DNA from 3 places in the Pelosinus baikalensis genome. Region 2 is predicted to be linked to each of the others. Evidence: riboswitches for the same ligand, from Rfam matches in the RefSeq annotation. Region 2 holds a riboswitch; each other region holds the start of a gene.
What was found. A riboswitch is a leader RNA that binds a small molecule or an ion and turns the genes downstream of it on or off. The one in region 2 is predicted to bind cobalamin.
Positions count from the first base shown of each region.

Region 1: another riboswitch for cobalamin. It lies ahead of cbiD (cobalt-precorrin-5B (C(1))-methyltransferase CbiD); the one in region 2 lies ahead of nikA (nickel ABC transporter substrate-binding protein).
Region 3: another riboswitch for cobalamin. It lies ahead of cobI (precorrin-2 C(20)-methyltransferase); the one in region 2 lies ahead of nikA (nickel ABC transporter substrate-binding protein).

Region 1 is NZ_JAJHJB010000003.1:69,341-76,382, reverse strand. It holds gene cbiE (precorrin-6y C5,15-methyltransferase (decarboxylating) subunit CbiE) at 1-546, opposite strand, end outside; gene cbiD (cobalt-precorrin-5B (C(1))-methyltransferase CbiD) at 531-1,631, opposite strand; cobalamin riboswitch at 1,713-1,887, opposite strand; gene LMF89_RS03370 (ArnT family glycosyltransferase) at 2,025-3,566, opposite strand; gene LMF89_RS03365 (NAD-dependent epimerase/dehydratase family protein) at 3,703-4,614, opposite strand; gene LMF89_RS03360 (lysylphosphatidylglycerol synthase transmembrane domain-containing protein) at 4,631-5,611, opposite strand; gene LMF89_RS03355 (ChbG/HpnK family deacetylase) at 5,604-6,458, opposite strand; gene folE2 (GTP cyclohydrolase FolE2) at 6,598-7,042, opposite strand, start outside.
Region 2 is NZ_JAJHJB010000046.1:24,336-31,377, forward strand. It holds gene LMF89_RS21850 (nicotianamine synthase family protein) at 129-917, shown strand; gene LMF89_RS21855 (opine metallophore biosynthesis dehydrogenase) at 914-2,251, shown strand; cobalamin riboswitch at 2,379-2,561, shown strand; gene nikA (nickel ABC transporter substrate-binding protein) at 2,982-4,544, shown strand; gene nikB (nickel ABC transporter permease) at 4,546-5,490, shown strand; gene nikC (nickel transporter permease) at 5,487-6,356, shown strand; gene LMF89_RS21875 (ATP-binding cassette domain-containing protein) at 6,380-7,042, shown strand, end outside.
Region 3 is NZ_JAJHJB010000014.1:25,333-32,374, forward strand. It holds gene LMF89_RS11445 (FecCD family ABC transporter permease) at 1-862, shown strand, start outside; gene LMF89_RS11450 (ABC transporter ATP-binding protein) at 859-2,100, shown strand; gene LMF89_RS11455 (MotA/TolQ/ExbB proton channel family protein) at 2,131-2,778, shown strand; gene LMF89_RS11460 (ExbD/TolR family protein) at 2,765-3,175, shown strand; gene LMF89_RS11465 (energy transducer TonB) at 3,181-3,918, shown strand; gene LMF89_RS11470 (SDR family NAD(P)-dependent oxidoreductase) at 4,043-4,810, shown strand; cobalamin riboswitch at 4,927-5,107, shown strand; gene cobI (precorrin-2 C(20)-methyltransferase) at 5,440-6,147, shown strand; gene LMF89_RS11480 (sirohydrochlorin cobaltochelatase) at 6,207-7,042, shown strand, end outside.

The sequences.
Region 1 (7,042 bases), on a different contig from region 2:
ATTTTCATAAGATAAATTAGCACATAACCATACCTTTGAATGTAATGGCCAACCATGCTCAAGGAGTACGTTTGCAATATATAAAGGATTTTGTTCAAAATCAGTTAATATGCCAAGCTTTTTTTCAGGATCATAATTCAGATCAATATCTTTGGCTTGTCGTCCATGCATACTAATCAAAACTGCATCCTGCCAAATTTCAGTGATCCTGGCAAAAGCTAACTGCATCGAACTAATACCAGGAATAACCGTAATCTGTGCCGAGGAAAATTTGGTTTTAAGGGTAGCTAAAAAACTATAAAAGCCAGGATCACCGGAAACCATTACAACTACATCGTTATCCATTAGGGAGGTAGCGATAAATGTTAATACCCCTTTTAGGTCATTGTCAATTACCTTAGTAATCACATGATCAGGAGCAAAAGTTGCAAGAGCACGCTTACTGCCTGCTATCACCTTTGCATCTGCAATGATGCGGCTAGCCACTGGCAAGATGTAATCAGGTGAACCTGGTCCTATTCCTACAACTATTATTTTATGTTCCATCCTAACTTGCCTCCAATTTCTCGTGCCGTATCATCAACCGCCAATAAATCACCTTGCAGAGTGATCATTGCGGTACCTACTTTTAAATCACCAAATACATATCGTTCAGCCCGAATGCTGACTCTTTCAGCAATTACACGATAAACATCATTTAATTTAAATTGTGCAATTATGGGCATAGCGGCTTCTGTAGTATTGCACGTTAATATTTCTTGTATAGCTTGCTGTGGAGCACCAAGGGCAGCCATGTAGGCGGCTAAAGTTTCAAAGCGAGCATCAGCTACACGGTTATGAGTATGAAAAATTCCAGCAGCTACTTTTACGAGCTTTCCTAAGTGCCCAAAAATTAATACTTGTTTCATACCATATTGCACAGCACTTTCTAACATATGTCCTATAAAATTACTAGTTTGGATTACTGTTTCTGTTGGCAGATGATATTGGTTAATAGCAATATCCTGGCCAATTTTCCCGGGGGCAAAGACTACTTCGTCATACCCTAAGGCTCTCACCATTGATATTTGCGGTGACAACGAATTTTTAAAGGCTTCCTCTGACATTGGCTCAACAATGCCTGTAGTACCTATAATAGATAAACCGCCGATAATGCCTAAAGTAGAATTTAAAGTACGCTTTGCTAATTTTTCACCTTCAGGTATCGAAATGGTAACCGTTACGCCATGCCCAGCAGGTAATACATCTTGTATGGCCTGCATAATCATCTTGCGGGGACCAGGATTAATTGCAGGTTGTCCAACTGCTACAGATAGACCTGGCTTTGTTACAATACCGACTCCTATACCAGCTTGTAGGATTATTTCATTCGCAGTATTAATTTCTATTTCGGCAGATATAGTTGTGCCATGTGTTACGTCGGGATCATCACCAGCATCTTTTATTACACTGGCTTTTCCACCAGAACTTAGACGCTGACTCGTTGCAATTTTCACTTGAATCATATGTCCCTGCGGTGACGCAACATCAACCATTTTAGGTAATTCACCTTTCCATGCTAATAAGGCTGCTTTAGTGGCAGCAGCTGCACAAGTACCTGTAGTAATTCCAGATTTCATCTTTTTTGACAAAATAAATCCCCCTGCAGACAGGGGGTACAATAAACCAATTGAATAATTTATTCTACCACCTGCCTATCCTTCGTAGGTCATAATGGTGTGTTAGAATAGGTAGGTCTCCTGACTCTGGCTCATTACACACCTAAACCTTCCCGGGGATTCCCCAGTGGTGTATCTTAGTTGCATTCCCCAATACAGTGGCGGGACCGCGCTGGCTTCTAACCAGTCTTCCCTTTTAAGCGTAAGCACCTATTCCCATAGAGCTATTAAATTATTGTTATATTCTAAACTTCTATGTTGTATGTATTCCACTAGCAAATAAAAATTTCCTGCTATTCTTTGATTAAATATAAAAGTTAACTTTATTTTGATAGTAGAGAACATTTTTCGACCACATTTTTAGGATCACTCTTTTAGCAACAACATTTTGTCACTAATGCAGGATAAAATGATAATAGATTGTCGGTTTGTAACTGTTAAACGATCATATTCAGATTGTCTGATTAGAAAATAGGAACGCTGGCTTTCTTGAATCAACTTATTAAAATCGGTGCCTAGTACGATCTCTTTGCCATAAGCGTTGGTGTAGAAAGCAAAACCAGGACGTAAGAATTTTACCACATACACTGGAGATTTGCCATCGTACTGACGGTTAAATTCTTGAGCAATATTTTTAGTTGTGAGCATAGGCGCTGCAATGGGAAAAAGTATAGCAGTTAGAACCATGGAAAATAAAGCCATCGATATGATTTTAGTCCAAAAAGCGCGAAGGATATCGTTTTTCCATGCAAAATATGCTACCAAGGAAGACATTAAAGCAAAGATTATGGCGGATATATATATGCCATTTGCCAATATCGGCATAGCTTTAAGCCCGATGAACATAATCCCTATAAATAATATTGTTACTATACTTAAACCTATAGACCAGCTTGTAAAATGAATTTTACCATGTGATGTCCAAAGACGATCGATATACCAACCAACAATCATGGCTAATGGTGGGTACATAGGTAAAATATAGGATACCAGCTTTGTTTGGGAAATAGTAAAAAAGGCAAAAATAAACAATGACCATATATTTAGAAATAATAGCGTTGAAAAATCGTATGTACTTTTCGTTAGAGAATCCCATATGGATTGAATCATGATCCCTGTCCAGGGAAAGAAACCCAGAATAAGAACTGGAACATAATAATACCAGAGTACACCCTCAGGATGCTCTGGAGACGTGAACCTTGTAATATTATGAAAACCAAGGAAAGTATCGACAAAGATACTTCCGTGAATATTATACATCAAGATATACCAAGGTGTAGCTATTGCAGCATAGATCAACAATCCTGAGAATATTTTCATACTTTTTAATAGTGCCCAGTTACGTGTAGCAAGTAAATAAAAAAAGATAATTCCTCCAGGAAATAATAATCCAATAGGTCCTTTCGTTAATGTAGCTAACCCAGCGAATAGATAGGTAATATAATATTTTTTCTCTATAAAAGCCAATAAAGAAGCAGAAAGAAAAAAAAGTAAAGTAATATCAGTTACGGCAGCCTTTCCCAAATAAAAGAATTCAATACTGGTAGCTAATACTAACGCTCCCGCAACACCGGCTCGTTCATTAAATAAGCGCCGACCCGATTGATAGACTAGTAATGTACAAGCAACAGCTAATATCGCAGATGGAAAGCGAGCGGCAAATTCATTCATACCAAAAAGTTTATAAGATGCAGCTACTAACCAATAATACATGGGAGGCTTATCATACCAATACTCCCCATAAATACGAGGAGAAAGAAATTCATTAAAGCTAAACATTTCTTTAGGTGTTTCTGCATATACAGGTTCATCAGGATCTAACAAAGGGACTCCGCCCAAATTAAAAAATACTATTAATATTGTAATTATAGCCACCAGCCAAAAACCAGTTCCTAACTTTTTAAACATTTGGTCTGCAACCTCCGAAAGTTGAATTAATTAAGACGAGTAAGGTTTATAAGAGTAATGGATATATTATTATATAACAACGCTGGTCATTTATTTGCGTGTTAATAATAATATATCCTAAAGAAAATTTTAAGATCTAGATAAGAGAGCGATATGTTTTAGCTAATCCCTCTAAAAGTATCATATGTGGTTGCCAGTCTAAATTTTTTCGTGCTATAGCATTTGATAAAGAAGATTTATAAATATCACCTTCACGTTTTTCATTATAGTTTCTCGTTACCACCTTGCCAGCGACATTTCCCATATAATCGATTAACATATTAACACTTGTTTCTGTTTGCGTACTAATATTGCATATTTTGTTAGCATGATCGACTAATAATGATTGATAATTAGCATTGGCGACATCTCCGACGTAAATAAAATCTCTTGTCTGGCTGCCGTCACCAAAAATCAATACTGGTTGATCTTGACGAATCTTGCGAGCGAAAATACTAATAACACCACCCTCGCCCCCATCACCTTGACGCTCTCCGTATACATTGGCATACCGTAATATCATATAATCAAGACCGTAGACTTCCTTGTATAATGACAAATAATTTTCACAAGTGAACTTGCTCAACCCATAAAAAGAAGTAGGTGCTTTTTGACTTGTTTCCACTACAGGTAGTGTTGTTACATTACCGTATACTGCGGCTGTAGAAGAAAAAACAATACGCTTTACATTCATTTTTCGGCACGCTTCTAAAATATTCACAGTACCTAATATATTTATATCACAATCATAGTCTGGCATTTCTAAAGATTTATGTACCATAGTCTGAGCAGCAAGATGAATTACAAAATCAAATTTTTCAGTCATAAATATAGTAAAAATTTCATCACTACGAATATCTAACTGAATAAAAGTAGCGGCCGGATTGATGTTTTCCCTTAATCCAGTACTCAAATTATCAATAATCACTACCTGACATTTTTCTTGTATTAATTTATCAACAACATGTGAGCCGATAAAACCAGCTCCGCCAGTTACTAATACTTTCACTCTACATTCCTCCTATTTAATATGATTGGCTAAAAAATTTATGTCCAAACACTCTAATCGTAAAATATAAACCAATAACAAAAGGTAGATACTCGACAATAATTCGCCAGGCTACAGCTACTATTCCTACAGTTCCTGATGGCAGAAAGCTACTAAATAAAAGGACAAAACCGCCTTCAGCAATACCAGATCCTCCTGGTGTAGGAGCAAAGTATAGTAAAATGTTTAATAAAATCATCCTCCCCATAATTTGGGGAATATTAACTGTTATGCCCATTCCCATAAACAATATTGGTACAACACTATATAAAGCTAGTAAACTGATAGCTGATTCAATAAATACTTTCCCCATGCTTAAGGGGGAAGATGATAGCATGAATACAGCACCTCTAACGTCACGATAGAGAAGAAAAATCCGACGACGATTACGATGACTAAATTTCTTTGTAAGTGTCACTAACCAATAGTAAGGCAAACTAGTACGAAATAACCAGATCAAACCAAGAATAATGGCAATAAGTGAGGCAAAACCAATCGTAAGGATATCATCTGAAAGACCTGGCATAATCCCTGGATCATAATAAAAAATAACTGGCAGGCAAAGCACTAAAAAAATAATAGATAACAATGTTCTAACAACTATTAATACAGTCGCTTTACCAGTAGGTACTCCTGCTTTTCGCAAAAACATGACCTGCGCCACTGCACCGCCTGCAGCTCCAGGCGTTAGGAGAGCCAAAAAATAATTCCCAAAGACAACATGAACAGCTTCAATCAGGCGAATCTTTTCCCCTGAAATGGATACAAGATGCATAAGACGAATTCCATCAAAGTATAAACCAATTATTAAGAAAACAAAAGCTAAAACTAAAGACCAAGGCTGAAAACTATCAAGGTGGCGTAAGGTATGAATATCAACAGTAAAATAGATTACAATACTGGAAATACTACCTACGAACAGTAATAAGAGAATCAGCCGTTGATAAAACTTAATCATGTTCTAACTCCCTAAATGAAATTAATTGTATATGGTGGTCTATGATATGTTGAGAGATTTTTGAACTGGTTACTGAATTTAATTCAGCTTGCCAGTGATAATTCCAGTTATACATTTTTTGTAAAATCGAATCGTTCGTTCCTGGGTGAATCATAATTTCTGAGGTGCCTTCTGGTAAAGAGGTTAATATGCGTAATAAATATTCCTCATGCATATTTCCTCCAGCTAACATTCCAAAAAAATGTTCAGGGGCAACAAATCCTTGCTTTTGTATCTTCCGCCGTGCTATTTCAGCTAAAAAGGTTAGACCGCCACGTGCTATAATTCGTGCTGTTTGGAATGGATAACCACCTAAAAATGAAAAAGGCTCAGCGGGAATACGTATTTTTTTTATGTCAAAACTTTTAGCAATGTCAATTGTAACATCAATGATCCCAGGTACAATATGCATATGTTGATGACTATCCAGATGAGTAACCGCTATTCCAGAGTCCATTACTTTTTGTACCTGAGCAGTAAGTTCTTTATGAATATCATTGAGTTTTATTTTTCCTAAACAATAGCGTCGTAAGAACTCAGGGTAATGAAGTGATAAACATCCTTCATTATTTACTAAAGAGGGTATCGTCTGAGGATCACAAAGTGGTGTTTCACCTACTAATGTTAAGTGTATACCAATTCCTAATTCTTTATTAACTGAAGCTAGCGTTATAGCATGATCAAAAGCACTACCTGAGGGCATAATGGTTGTACTGGTAATGATACCATTTACATATCCTTGAATAATGCCTAGGTTTACCATTTCGTTAATGCCAAAATCATCAGCATTTATGATTAATTGTCGCATAGAGAACAACTCCTTATTATACACCTCAACTATATATGGTAGCACGTATAAGGAGATATGGCAATTTGTGCTTGAATAAATTTATATAAAAGTTCAAGCACAAAGAGGAAGGAGCCTAGATTAGGCTCCTGTATTTGTATTAAGCTTTCAGATGTTCAACATGTTTGGCATAAGCACTGTGATTATGAATAGACTCGTAATTTTCACATTGTACTTCAAACCATCGAATTGATTTTTGCTGGCGTAAAGATAAAACCAAATCCCTTAAGACATCTTCAACGAATTTTGCATTTTCATAAGCATGCTCTGTTACGTACTTCTCATCCTCACGCTTTAATAAAGGATAAATTGGGCAGCTTCCTTCTGCCTCCATTAAAGCCACCAAATCCTCAATCCAAATAAACTGTCCATTTGTATTTTTGATTTTTACTTTCATCAATCCCCGCTGGTTATGTGCACCATATGCTGAAATCTCTTTACTGCAAGGACATAAGGAGGTAAAAGGAACATCAACACCTAAGATAAAATCTAATGGTTTGCCTTTGGTTAGCTGAGCTGAAAACAGGCAATCAACATCAAGCATA
Region 2 (7,042 bases):
GTATTTTGAAACTTGCGTTTAACTCTCGGGATCATACCGGGAGTTTTTTGTTTATCAAAAGGTAAACGAGAATTAGTTTTAACAGATGATTTTGGTCAGTGAGTAAGCAAATAGTGGAGGAATGTTATATGAAAAATAAATATGAACTATTGTTATCGCTGAAGTTGCTTGAATATGAAATAAAACAATTAACAATTTATTCCAAGGAATGTAATGAGTGTTTTGATCTGCTAAAAAATAAATTAGACTATCTTTGCAAATTTATGACAAATGATGAGAATCTAAAACAATGGAATTTATGGGAGAATCATAGAGATGTAAGACAACATTGTGAAAGATTAAGAGAAACATCCGTAAAGGCCTTATGTGATATGGAAAAATATCAATCACTTTGTACGTCCAACCACAAATTAGACATAAGTGAGTATTTTACGAGTTTATCAGAGTCCGTTAAATCTGAACTTGAAGATTTTGGTATTGATCGTAAATCTAAGGTGCTTTTTATAGGATCAGGTGCTTTTCCAATTTCAGCACTTACCATTGCTAACGAAATAAGAGCTGAAGTGATGTGTTTGGATATTGATAGGGAGGCTTTAAATCTTGGAGAACAAGTAGCTAATATTTCTGGCTTGCAATCAATGGTCAAATTCTCTAATGAGAAATTAAGAGATGTAGCTTTTCTAAAAGAAGCTACACATATTATTGTTGCTTCACTAGTAAAAAACAAAACCGAAGTCTTAGATGAATTAAAAGGTGTTATAGGTTTGAAGACAAAGATTCTTTTACGATATGGGGATGGTCTAAAGTCGGTGTTTAATTATCCTTTAGACAAAAAGTTATCTGCGGAATGGGTACAAACCCTAAACTGTCAAAGCAAAAATATTTACGATACTATTATTCTGGAGAAAGCAATATGAACATTATTTTTGATGCTTCAAGTATTGAGAAGGAGATAACTCCTGTCCATAGTTTTGGTAATACATTAATAGTTGGTGCTGGTCCAGCAGCAATACATATTGCTGTGAATATTTCCCATGGATGGTGCGATAGATTAGGTATGCTGAATCGGAAAGGATCCCACGCAAGTCGTCTTAGAAGAGATTTAGAACAGAATCATTACAAACTTACAGCAAAGGTACAAAGTGAAATGTACAGCCACCTTACAGGAGAGGCTAATTTAGAATATTTCTACGAAGGTTTTGATAACGTAGATGATATCTGGCAAACCCTAATACTATGTACGCCAAGTGACAGTTATAAAGATATCATCAATGCCTTGCAGATAGACTTACTAAAAAAAGTGAGAACGATAATCTTAATATCACCAGGCATTGGGTCTAACCTTTATATTAATAGTCAACTTAAAGAGGTAAAAGAAAGAATTGAAGTGATCAGTTTTTCCTCATACTATGCTGCAACGAAGCTTGATCCTAGAGTTTCCAATATCTTATCGGTCTTAACAAAGGCTTTTAAAAAACGAATTTATATTGCTTCTAGCAAAAATAATAGTACTGCTATTCATCATGTCAAGTGCTTTGTTGAAAGCCTTACGATACAATGCACGGTTCTTAATAATACAATTGAGGCAGAAAGTAAAAATATTATAACGTATGTACATCCCCCCTTTTTCATTAATGATTTTTCATTAAATGAGATTTTTAATAGTACAGATTCCCAAAAGTATATGTACAAAATCTATCCAGAAGGACCAATTACTCAGCACACCATTAGAACAATGGTTTTACTTTGGAAGGAAATTTCGAAGGTCATTCAATGTTTTGGTGCAAAGCCCATAAACCTATTACAGTTTTTAAATGATGATAATTATCCTGTCCATGAAGAGACGCTTTCACGTGAAGACATCGAGGACTTTATGAATTTTGAGCAAACAAAACAAGAATATCTTCTATATATCCGGTATTCATCAATTCTTATTGATCCATTTTCTACACCTAATGTTAATGGCAAATATTTTGATTTCTCCGCAGTTCCTTATAAACAAGTTTATAAAGACCAGAATGAAAAATGGGTTTTTCCAAGAATTCCTTTTGAAGATTATAAAAGACTTAAGCTTATCTATGGCTTAGCTCAGAAAAAAGATATTCAAATGCCGCAAACTTTGAAGTTAATAGAGTTTTTCGAGAAAAAATTATATCAATTCTTAAAAGAAAATGATAAAGAGCTTTCTTGTCTAGGAATTTGTAATGATTCAATGCAAGATGAAATAGATGCGATAGCAAAGAGTCGCTAATTATGTAGTATAATAAACTAGGGGATTTGGTATTAATGAATAGAGACAATACATATTGTAAAGATAAAAATATTGACAAACTAGAAATTCCATATTATAGTATGAAAAAAGGTAATAGTTACTAAATTTTCATATGGATGGTATAGGTGCCCTTCGGGGCTTAATAGGGAAGTCTGGTTTAACTCCAGCGCGGTCCCGCCACTGTAATGAGGAGCGACCCCATGGTTGTGCCACTGAGATGGAAGTCTTGGGAAGGTATGGGAGAGCAATGATCCAGAGTCAGGAGAACTGCCTATATATCAATCACCGATTGACCTGCGAGAGATGGGGAGGGGATTTGTGCAATTTATTATTGTGCTTATTTCATCCTAGCTGTTATATCAGCTAGGATTTATTTATAGTTTTATATCCTTGCCAAGCTCTCGGTCTATTTCGAGAGCTTTTTATTATGCCTTAAAATCAAATATTAATAATAATGTTATTAATTAATATATATTAGTGGCAATTTTAAGCATAAAATAATTGATACTGATTACTAATCTAGGTAAAAGATATACCGAGTTTAAGGGCTAGGAGGATGGTCAGATGATTTTTAAGTAGTGTGATACGATTGAATATCCACTGTCTAAGTGCAATTGCTTTATCAAGGAGTTTAGTCTTATTCAAATTAGAACTTTCTATTTTTTATAGTCTAGGAAGATTAACACATAATTGGAAGGATGGTCTTATCATGTATTCATTTATAAATCAAAAGAATAACTTTCTAACAATTCTTTGTTCACTTTTCCTATGTGCGGCGATATTAATGTCAGGCTGCAGTAAAGATACGAATCAGCTGGTTAATGAAAATGACAAAAAATTAACCCTTATCTTTAATCTTAAAACGGGCAGTCTTGATCCTCACAATAGTGAAGTAGCACTAAAGGCAGGTGTGGTGGAGACACTTGTAAGGCTGGATGATAATCTAGAGGTTAAACCTTGGCTAGCAACCAAATGGGAAGCGACGGACGGGCGCACTTGGGTATTTACTATTCGAGATGGTGTAACCTTTCAGGATGGAACAACACTAGATGCGGCTGCTGTGAAAGCCTCCTTTGAAAGAGGTATAGCCGTGAGTAAATTGCTGGCAGGAGTGTTAAAGAGTGCTTCTATAGAAGCTAGTGGACAGCAGTTGACGATTATTACGAAGCAGCCACATCCCTCATTGCCCTCAGAATTGGTAAGTCCTTATGCCTCAATTATTAGTGTGGAAGCAGAAAAGAAGATGGGAACAGCTGCGTTTAATATGGCTCCTGTAGGGACTGGTCCATTTAAAATAACAAAATTTACTCCGAATATTGATATTTTGTTAGATCGTTATGATGGCTACTGGGACGGTAAAGCAAAATTGAGCCAAGTTAATTTCAAATTCAATGAAGACGGTAACGTAAGAGCATTGGCACTACAATCTAAAGAAGCAGATGTAGTATACCAGATTCCGCCAGAAACTGTAGCTGCAATCCAAAAGGATAATCAGCTTAGAGTGGACTCCATTGCCAGTCTTAGAGTTCACTTTCTGCTATTCAACCACCAGCAGCCTTTACTTCAGGATGTTAGAGTTAGAAAGGCGCTTGATTTGCTGATTAATCGGCAAAGCATTGCAAAAGATATTATGCTTGGATATGCAACACCAGCGAACGGTCCCTTCAATCCTAATTTGCCTTTTGGCAATAAAGATGCCATTAAACCGTTGAATACAGCAGAAGCAAAAAAATTACTAGAGGAAGCTGGGTTTAAAGCAGGCAGCAATGGGAAACTGGAGAAGGACGGAAGACCGCTGACATTCCAGATGTTAACCTACAAAGGACGACCAGAATTACCGCTTATTGCTCAATTGCTTCAATCAGATGCAGCAAAAATCGGCGTAGACCTGCAGATTAAAATGGTAGAAAATATTGATACCTATTTACGAGAGAATAAGGATTGGGATTTAGTAACGTATAGTAACTTAACTGCACCGCGTGGTGATGGAGGATACTTCCTAAATTCAGCATTCTTACCTGGTGGATCGTTGAATGCGTCTAATATTAACAGCAGTAAGTTGAATGAGATTGTAGCTCGTTTAAATGTAACGGGCGATATTTCTCGAAGGGTAAAAATATCTCAGGAAGCAGCTGCTGTCATTAATGAAGAAGTTCTTCATTCTTATGCGGTCTATCCCAATTTGATCGTGGCGATGAATAAAAGAGTGGTTGGTTGGAAGCCTAGTGCAGCAGAATACTACGTCATTTCGAATAAGGTAGATGTGAAGTAAGATGATAAAACTAATAAAATCACGTCTTTTGCAGCTTATTTTTGTGCTACTTCTTTTATCTTTATTCACCTTTTCTCTGATGAAGATCGCTCCGGGAGATCCCGTACTGCTACTATTGGAAATTGATCAAATGGCATCTACTCAAGCCGACGAAGAGGCACTCCGCAAAGAACTTGGTTTTGATCAGCCGTTGTTGGCCCAATATGGTCAGTGGATGTGGAAGTTAATGCACTTTGATCTAGGAAATTCTTATGTGAAGGGGAAACCGGTTTTAAATGAAATGTTGGTTCGATTGCCTGTGACCATTCAATTAACAGTAGGAGGGCTTATTGTAATGGTGCTGATTGCCGTTCCCCTTGGCTTTTTTTCTGCTAAGTATGTAGGGAGTTGGCCGGATCATTTAAGTCGAATTCTTGCTTTAATTGGAGCTTCGATTCCAAGTTTTTGGATGGGCTTACTGTTAATTTACGCCTTTGCCCTTAAGCTGCAGTGGCTGCCGACAATGGGGAAAGGCGGATTTTGGAATATGATTCTTCCCTCCATTTCCCTCGGCTTTTCCATGGCGGCGGTATATGCTCGCTTACTCCGAGCCGGACTTTTAGAAAGCTTGTCCCAGGAATACATCCGCGCAGCAAGGGCGAGAGGTCTTGGAGAGTGGCGAATTTTATTGAAGCATGCTTTGAGATCTGCACTATTGCCGATTGTGACCGTCTTTGGCATGGGTATTGGCAGTTTGCTAGCGGGATCGGTTGTAACTGAAGTACTATTTTCTTGGCCAGGTTTGGGTAGTATGGTGGTAGATGCGATTTTTCAACGAGATTATCCAATCATCCAAGGCTATGTACTGCTGACAGGAATATTTGTGGTTGTTGTTAATTTACTGGTAGATTTTGCTTATGGACTACTGGACCCCCGGATTCGTTTTGGCAAGGGGGAATTAACATGAACGTGAATGTTTCTACTTATTACTGCCAAACATCGATTCGCAAAGGCGCATGGCGAAATATGCTATACGTCCCTATGACAGCGGTGGGGCTGGGAATGCTGACGATTATTGTACTGCTCACCCTAGTTGGTCCACTCATTGTGCACAATGATTTCACGACAGTACAAATGTCCGAGCGTCTTCAGCCATCTAGCTGGCAATACCCTCTTGGTACGGACCATATGGGAAGATGTATTTTTTCCAGACTAGTTGCAGGTGCTCAGACAACACTTGGCATTTCAGGGCTCGTCATTATATCAGTAACACTAATTGGCGTACCCTTAGGCTTAGTATCTGGATATCTTGGCGGCCGTGTTGATGCATTATTAATGAGGTTTGTAGATGGTGTAGGTGCTTTACCTGAATTCATTTTGGCTATTACCATTTGTGGATTTCTGGGTCCGAACATAACCAATTTGATGTTGGCGATTGTATTGGTAAAGTGGATTTCATATGCCCGTGTCGTTAGAAGTATTGTGCTATCTGAGCGGGAAAAAGATTATGTGTTGGCAGCTCGTGTCGGCGGATGCGGCACAGCAATCATTTTATGGCGGCATTTAATGCCTCAAATTATCTCTCCTGTTCTGGTACTTGCCACACTAAACATTGGAGAAATTATCTTGATCATTTCTTCTTTATCTTATTTAGGTTTAGGTGCTCAACCGCCGGCTCCAGAATGGGGGGCTATGCTAAACGATGGACGGCCGTATTTTCAAACGATGCCCCAATTAATGATTTATCCTGGTCTGGCGATTATGCTGGTAGTTATTTCATGTAATTTGATTGGTGATGGGCTGCGGGATATTTTAGATGTCCGCAGTCAATAAAACAGTGTGTAAGGGGGAGTTGTATGTCACATGTATTGCTAGAAGAAAAGGAAGAGAAAAGAGTGCCTCTAAGTGGATCAAAAGCCCTAATTTCCTCGATAGAACCCATTTTACAGCTGCAACAGTTAAATATTTATGTGCAGCAAGGAAAAGAGTGGCATACATTAATTCATGATCTTTCCTTATCCATTCGTCGGGGAGAAACACTTGCTCTCGTCGGAGAAAGCGGTAGCGGAAAAAGTGTGACAGGAAGCGCAGTTTTAGGACTTTTGCCAAATTCATTACATGTTGGCGGAGGACAAATTCTATTTCAGGGAGGGGATATTCTGCCGCTGCCGGAGCAAATGAGACGAAAATTGCGGGGAAAACAAATAAGTTGTGTCTTCCAGGATTATCAAGGAGGTTTTACACCATTTTTAAAATTGGGCGCACAGCTAGTAGAGACGATACGCTGTCATGAAAAATTGTCTAATCAAGAAGCCACACTCATAGCTTTGAAATGGATTGAGCAGGTAGGTCTGCCGGCAGAGCGTGTATTTAATAGTTATCCTTTCCAATTAAGTGGCGGACAGCAGCAAAGGGTCGCACTGGCAGCAGCGATGATGCTTAAGCCAGCACTTCTGATTGCCGATGAACCAACGACAGCACTGGATGTATTAACGGGAGAGCGGATACTCGATTTATTG
Region 3 (7,042 bases), on a different contig from region 2:
TCAGGCTGTGGTGTGGAATATCCGTTTGCCCCGGGTACTTGTAGGGGTGTTAGTGGGAGCTGCATTAGGTGTATCGGGAGCCGTTATGCAGGGGGTATTTGGTAACCCTCTAGCTGATCCGGGAATTATTGGCGTTTCCAGTGGAGCATCTCTTGGAGCTGTTGCTGCCATTGCTCTTGGTCTAACGTCTTTTAGTATATTTATTATGCCGATGTTTGCGTTAGTGGGAGCCCTTGCCGCAGTGAGCGCAACGGTTTTTTTATCCATGTCACGGGGCAAAATTCTCGTGATGACCTTATTGTTGTCAGGAGTAGCCGTCAGTATGCTAATGGGGGCTTTAACATCTGGAATTTTGACTCTGATGAATGAATATCGGGTACGAGAATATTTATTTTGGGTGGTAGGGGGCTTAGATTATCGACGCTGGGAACATGTTTACCTGGCAGTTGGTCCAATTCTCATAGGTCTGATTGTTTTATGCTTGCTGGCACGGCATTTGAATGTTCTTGTACTAGGCGAACAAGAAGCTCGATCCGTAGGGGTGCCTGTAGTTGCATTGCGCCTGCTTTTATTATTTGTGGCTGCTGCTACTACGGCAATGGCAGTATGTGTGAGTGGTACCATTGGCTTTGTCGGTTTAATTGTACCTCATATTATGCGAATTATAGTTGGGCCGGAGCATCGCTGGCTGCTGCCAAGCAGTGCCTTAGCGGGTGCTTTGTTCTTAGTGTTCTGTGATACCTTAGGACGAATGATTTTTCCTCCTAATGAAATTCGTGTAGGTATTATGACAGCGTTACTGGGAGCCCCTTACTTCTTATATCTGCTGCGTAAAACGCAACAGTCTGGAGGAACCTCATGACACAGGAAATCATAACCGCCCATAATAGTAGTATTGTGCTTGGTGGAAAGAAAATTTTAGAGAATATTACCTGCAGCATAAGTGCTGGAGAATTTGTGGGGATTATTGGCCCCAATGGAGCAGGCAAAAGTACCTTGCTCCTTGCTTTGCGTGGTTTTCTGCCTTTAGCTGCGGGTGAGGTACAGTTATTAGGCCGTCCCATTACAACCTTGTCTGATAAGGAACTGGCTCGCCATATTGCCTATATGCAGCAGGAAGTAAATGTAGGTTTTGGTTATACGGCCTTAGAAGTGGTTTTAACTGGGCGTTATCCATATCTAAAATGGTGGCAGCATGAGCAGGCTGAGGATAAAGCAATAGTCCAGCAATATATGGAGTTTACAGGGGTGGAAGCATTAGCGGATAAACCGGTCCATTTGATGTCAGGCGGTGAGAAACAGCGTGTTTTATTGGCCAAAGTTCTGGCGCAAGAAACGCCGCTTATTTTTTTAGATGAGCCTACGGCTAGCCTGGATTTAGTCTATCAAGAAGAAATATTTCGTTATTGTCAATTGATCTCAAAGCAAGGTAAAACGGTATTGATAGTAGCGCATGATTTAAAATTGGCAGCTAAATTTTGCTCTCGGCTGCTGCTATTGGCAGACGGAAAAATGATTGCGGACGGCTCTCCTGAAAAGGTGATTACCAAAGAAAATTTACAAGCTGCTTATGGTTTGCATGCCGCTGTATTTATGAATAAAGTTACTGGTAATTTAGATATCCACACCTATGCTGCTGATGATGATAATCCCAATAAAGATACAAAGGTTCATATTATTTGCGGTGGGGGATCAGGGGAGAAAATTATTCGTTTGCTTTATGAAAGGGGGTATCGTCTGACCCTTGGTGTAATACAGCCAGGTGATGCGGATGCTAATGCAGCAGAAGCCTTTCATCTGCCATGCCTGCTGGGGCAGCCTTTTTCAAGCATTGATGAACTGTCGGCACAAGAGAATCGCAGGAAAATTAGCGCAGCCGATTGGGTAGTATTGTCAGATTTAACCTATGGGGAACAAAATATTGACAATTTACAAGCCGCTTTTATGGCTAAAAAATTAATTGTGATTGAGGATACACCGATTGAAGAACGGGATTTCCTTAATGGCCAAGCCAGTGATTTATATACAGAATTGGTAGAGATGCCTCAAGTTACCGTGATGACATTTCCGCGATTTATTACATTACTAGAGAAAAATTGAAAGTTTTTCAAGAAGGAGTGATAAAACAATATGGATTTTTTATTACAATGCATCAGTTTATTTTATAAGGGTGGTCCGGTCATGTATGTGATCGCGGCGTGTTCTTTTGTTGTAGTGGCAATTTCAGTGGAGCGGTTTATCTATTTTCGTCAGATGTCTACAGATGCTCAGCTATTTATTAATAAGCTGCAGCCTTTATTGGAAAGAATGAAAATTGCTGAGGCGCAGCAATTATGTGAACATACGCCAGCGGTAATCGGGCGCTTAGCGGCAGAAGGGTTAGAGGCTTATCAAAAGGAGAGTAACCTGGAAGTAATTATGGAAGGAACAGCCGCTTTATCAGCAGCCAGATTGAGAGAATACTTGAATTATCTAAGTTCCATTGTTACCTTATCCCCTTTGTTAGGATTATTAGGAACCGTAATCGGTATGATTAATTCCTTTAGCGTTTTCAATGTGAAAAATGGTCAGCCTATGGCTATCACTGGCGGAATTGGCGAAGCCTTAGTAGCGACGGCTACTGGTTTAATGGTAGCGATTATGGCGTTAGTTGTGCACACCTATTTTACCCACCGCTTAGATCAATTGATTACGGATATGGAACAAGTCTATACTCTCATCATAACTCGACTGGCGGGCAATAAAAAAACTCGGAGGGAAAATCATGAAATTGCGTAGCTTACGCATTGAGAAACAACCAGAATTAATGATTATTCCCATGATTGATATTATCTTTTTTTTATTAGTTTTTTTTATGATGAGTACGCTATATATGGTGGAGCAGCATACTATTCCTATCAATTTGCCGCAAGTTGCGGCTGTACAGCAGGAACTGTCCCAGAATATTAATATTACTATTTTACAAAATGGTAATATCATGTTTGATCAAGAGGAAATTCCTTTTTCCTTGTTGCAAAAACGGATTAGTATCGGGCTGGCAAAACAACCAGAAAATATATTTGTTGTACGAGCAGATAAACAAGCAGAGTATGGTCAGGTAGTGGCAGTATTAGATGAACTCAAAATGTCAGGGGCACATAGGGTGGCTGTGGCTACTGATCGGAAAGGAAGATAGAGCGCATGACATACCGACCACGTTGGCGTAAGGCCATTGGCATTTCTGTAATTTTTCATATATTATTTTTGGGTGTTATCGGTTGTCTGGCTGGCAAGGTTGTTACATCCATAGAAGCGGAACCTTACATTGAATTAGAATTACTTACGGATGCGTCTATAGAAGATTCAGGATCAGATGATACATTGCCAATTTCCCAGAGCGCACCTAGTGCTGCTCCTAACCAGACTATGCAAGTCAGGGCGAGTAAAGCCGCTTCGTCTGCTACCTCTGAGGTAGTGGCTGTGGCCAATGAGCTGGTGATGGAGGCAGTTGAGGCAGTAGCCTCATCCCAGTCTACAAGTAGTAATGAGTCGACTGGAGACTTTTCCGCTAGCAGCGATGCAGTTGGGAATAATGGGAGGAGCGGTAGCAGTGGCACTAATACTGGTTCTAATAGTGGGGGAAATGGCGGACGAAAAGGTAAGATTGTTCGGCCACAGATCTTATCTAAGGTAGATCCTGTTTATCCTGAAGGAGCGCGGACAGCTGGTTTGACAGGTACCGTAGTGATAAAAATTCAAATTTTGGCGAATGGATTACCTGGAGACGTAAGTATCAATACGACATCAGGACATGATATATTAGATGCTGCAGTGGTAGCAGCGGTTCAAAAATGGCGATTTGTGCCGGCTAAGGACCCAGAGAGCGGCGCCAGTATTATGTGTTATACAAACATGCCAGTCACTTTTCGTTTTAAGTAGGTAGACAGTAGAAAAGTAGGGGACTTGTTGTAATTTTATAGAGTAGATTACATTTTCAAAAATTAGATTTGTGATATAGTATAAGTAAGAAGCTAGTTTAGGATAATTTAGTAGGAGTTGAATCATGAATTACCAATTTGCGGGAAAAGTGGCGATGATTACTGGCGGTACTTCTGGTATTGGTTTGGAGGCTGCTCGCCAATTGCTGTCCCAAGGAGCTAAGACAGCCTTAATTGGACGTCAAAGGGAAAAAGGGCAAATGGCGTTACTCGAGTTAGCATCCTATGCTGATAATGTATGTTTTATACAAGGTGATGTCAGTTCTGTGAGTCAATGCCAAGAAGTAGTAGAAAAAACTGCAGCCCAGTTCGGCGGTCTGGATATTGTTATCAATGCTGCTGGTATATATATGGAAAAAATCATTGGTGAAGTTACGGAAGATGAGTTTGATCACATCATGAATATCAATATAAAAGGTACCTATTTTATTTGTAAATCTGCTTTGCCTTATTTGCGGCAGAGGGGTGGTGGAGCTATTATTAACGTGTCTTCTGATGCAGGGATTAATGGTAATTGTTTATGTACTGCCTATTGCGCTTCAAAGGGAGCGGTGACGACCTTTACAAAGGCATTGTCCTTAGAAAGTATTCACTATGGTGTCCGTGCTAATTGCGTATGCCCTGGTGATGTGGATACGCCTATGCTTAAACAGCAATTAGCAGAGGTAAACAATCCAGAGGAATATTTACGAGACATGGCATCGATGTATCCAATAGGGCGAATTGCCAAAGTTCATGAGGTGGCTCATGTAATCTGCTTTCTGGCATCGGATCAGGCATCCTTTGTTAACGGTGCAGTGTGGACAGTGGATGGCGGCTTAACTGCGTGTTAGATTGGTGCTGATATAACAAGATCGTTAAAATAAAAAAAAGAGTATAGAATATTACCAAGTATGTCCTTGACAAGAAAAAGTATTTATAATACTCTAAATAAGAGTGGACAGCAAAATTTCATATGGATGGTATAGGTGCCCTTTGGGGCTTAATAGGGAAGTCCGGTTAAATTCCGGCGCGGTCCCGCCACTGTAATGAGGAGTAACCCCATAATTATGCCACTGAGATTAAACTTGGGAAGGCTTGGGGAAGCAATGATTCAGAGTCAGGAGAACTGCCTATACAGCAATCACCGTTAAAACCTGCGAGAGATGGGGAGGAGATTCGTACAGTTATACTGTTGTATATTACACATGATAGTGACGTGTTTATATGATGGCAGGCTACTATAATTGTATTTATTGAAATCTTCCGTTATGTGTGACGGAAGATTTTTTGCGCTAGTAACGATGATTGTCCAGTAGGATTGTAGCTGAATTGGCTTTCATGCCAATTTTCTAATTTTTCAGAGTGCTGGTCAAGATTATTGGATAATGGTAAAATTAAGAGTGCAAATTCTCGTTTTACTCAGTTATCGTTATATGTACTTGTATATGTTGTACCACAAATTATAGTTAAGGAGGCCATTATGGCAGGAATTTTTTACGGTGTTGGTGTAGGGCCAGGAGACCCAGAGCTGCTCACATTAAAAGCAGTGGAGGTGATAAGAAACGCGGATGTGGTAATTGCCCCTAAAACAGAAAAAAAAGAAGGTAGTACAGCACTATCGATTGCTCATCCGTACTTGAAAACAGATGTTGAGATATTGAGGTTGGTTTTCCCGATGGTAAATGATGCTGCTACGCTAGCCAATGCATGGGAAAACAATAAAAATAGTATTCTGGCAGAACTGCAGGCTGGGAAAAAAGTTGTGTTTTTAACATTGGGTGATCCTATGTTTTATAGCACTTATATGTATGTATATCGTTTGTTAAAGGATTCTGGTTATGCTATTGAAACCATACCTGGGGTTCCGGCTTTTTGTGCGATTGGCAGTCAATTAGGTCAGCCGCTGGCAGAAGGAAATGATATACTTAGCATTATTCCGGCGACGATGTCAGAAGAAGAGTTAGATGCTATATTGGGAGTCGTCGATAATGTTGTATTAATGAAAGTTTACAAAAATTTTGGACAGGTTATAGCGAAGTTGAAAGAGCATGGTTTTGGTGAAAATTCTGTTATGATTAGTCGCTGTGGTTTGCCTGATGAACAAATTAGTTATAATTTGGATGAAGTGGATCCAACAAGTGTTAATTATTTGTCTACAATCTTGGCTAAAAAACGTAAGCTTGGTTAAGTGCAATATGATTACCCCAAAGACCTAGCACATAGAAAACTGAGTGGGGAGTTGTAGAAATGAAAATGAATTTTTTATATAAAATCGCTATGAGTTTTGCATTAAGTGTTTCCTTATTACTGGGTGCTAGTGCATTTGGCTTATCAAATGCAAGTGCGCAAGAGGTACCAAAAAGTCAAAAAGCCATCGTTGTGGTAAGCTTCGGTACTACTTTTGCAGAAGCTCGTCAATTAAATATTGAGAGTGTAGAAAAACGTATTGCCCAAGCCTTTCCTGAATATGATGTATATAGAGCTTTTACTTCCAAAATTGTTATGAAACGTTTGGCGGAAAATAGCAACATTCATGTGAATGATTTGGAAACCGTATTAAACAAATTAAAAAAAGATGGCTATAAAGAAGTTATTATACAAACAACTCATCTGACACCAGGTGAAGAGTATGATAAAAAAGTTGTGGCTACTGTAGAAAAGTTCAATGGAGCCTTTGATACCCTTTCTATAGGTCGTCCGGTATTATTCTTTCATGGTGAAAATGGTAAACCCAATGATTTCACCATTGCTGTAAATGCTCTTAAAAAACAACTTCCTGCATTGCAATTGCAAGGTAAAACTGTGGTATTTATGGGACATGGTTCACCACATCAACATAATCCAGCTTACCAAGCCTTACAAGAGCAATTTGATGCAGCTGGCTTACATGTGATTATCGGTGTAGTAGAAGAAACGGATCATCCTAATCTTCAAGATGTTGAAAAATTACTAAAAGAAAGAAATATTAAAAAAATTACCTTGATGCCACTCATGTTAGTTGCTGGTGATCATGCCAATAACGATATGGCTGGGGATGAAAAAGATTCTTGGAAGAATACGTTCCTTGCAGACGGATATCAAGT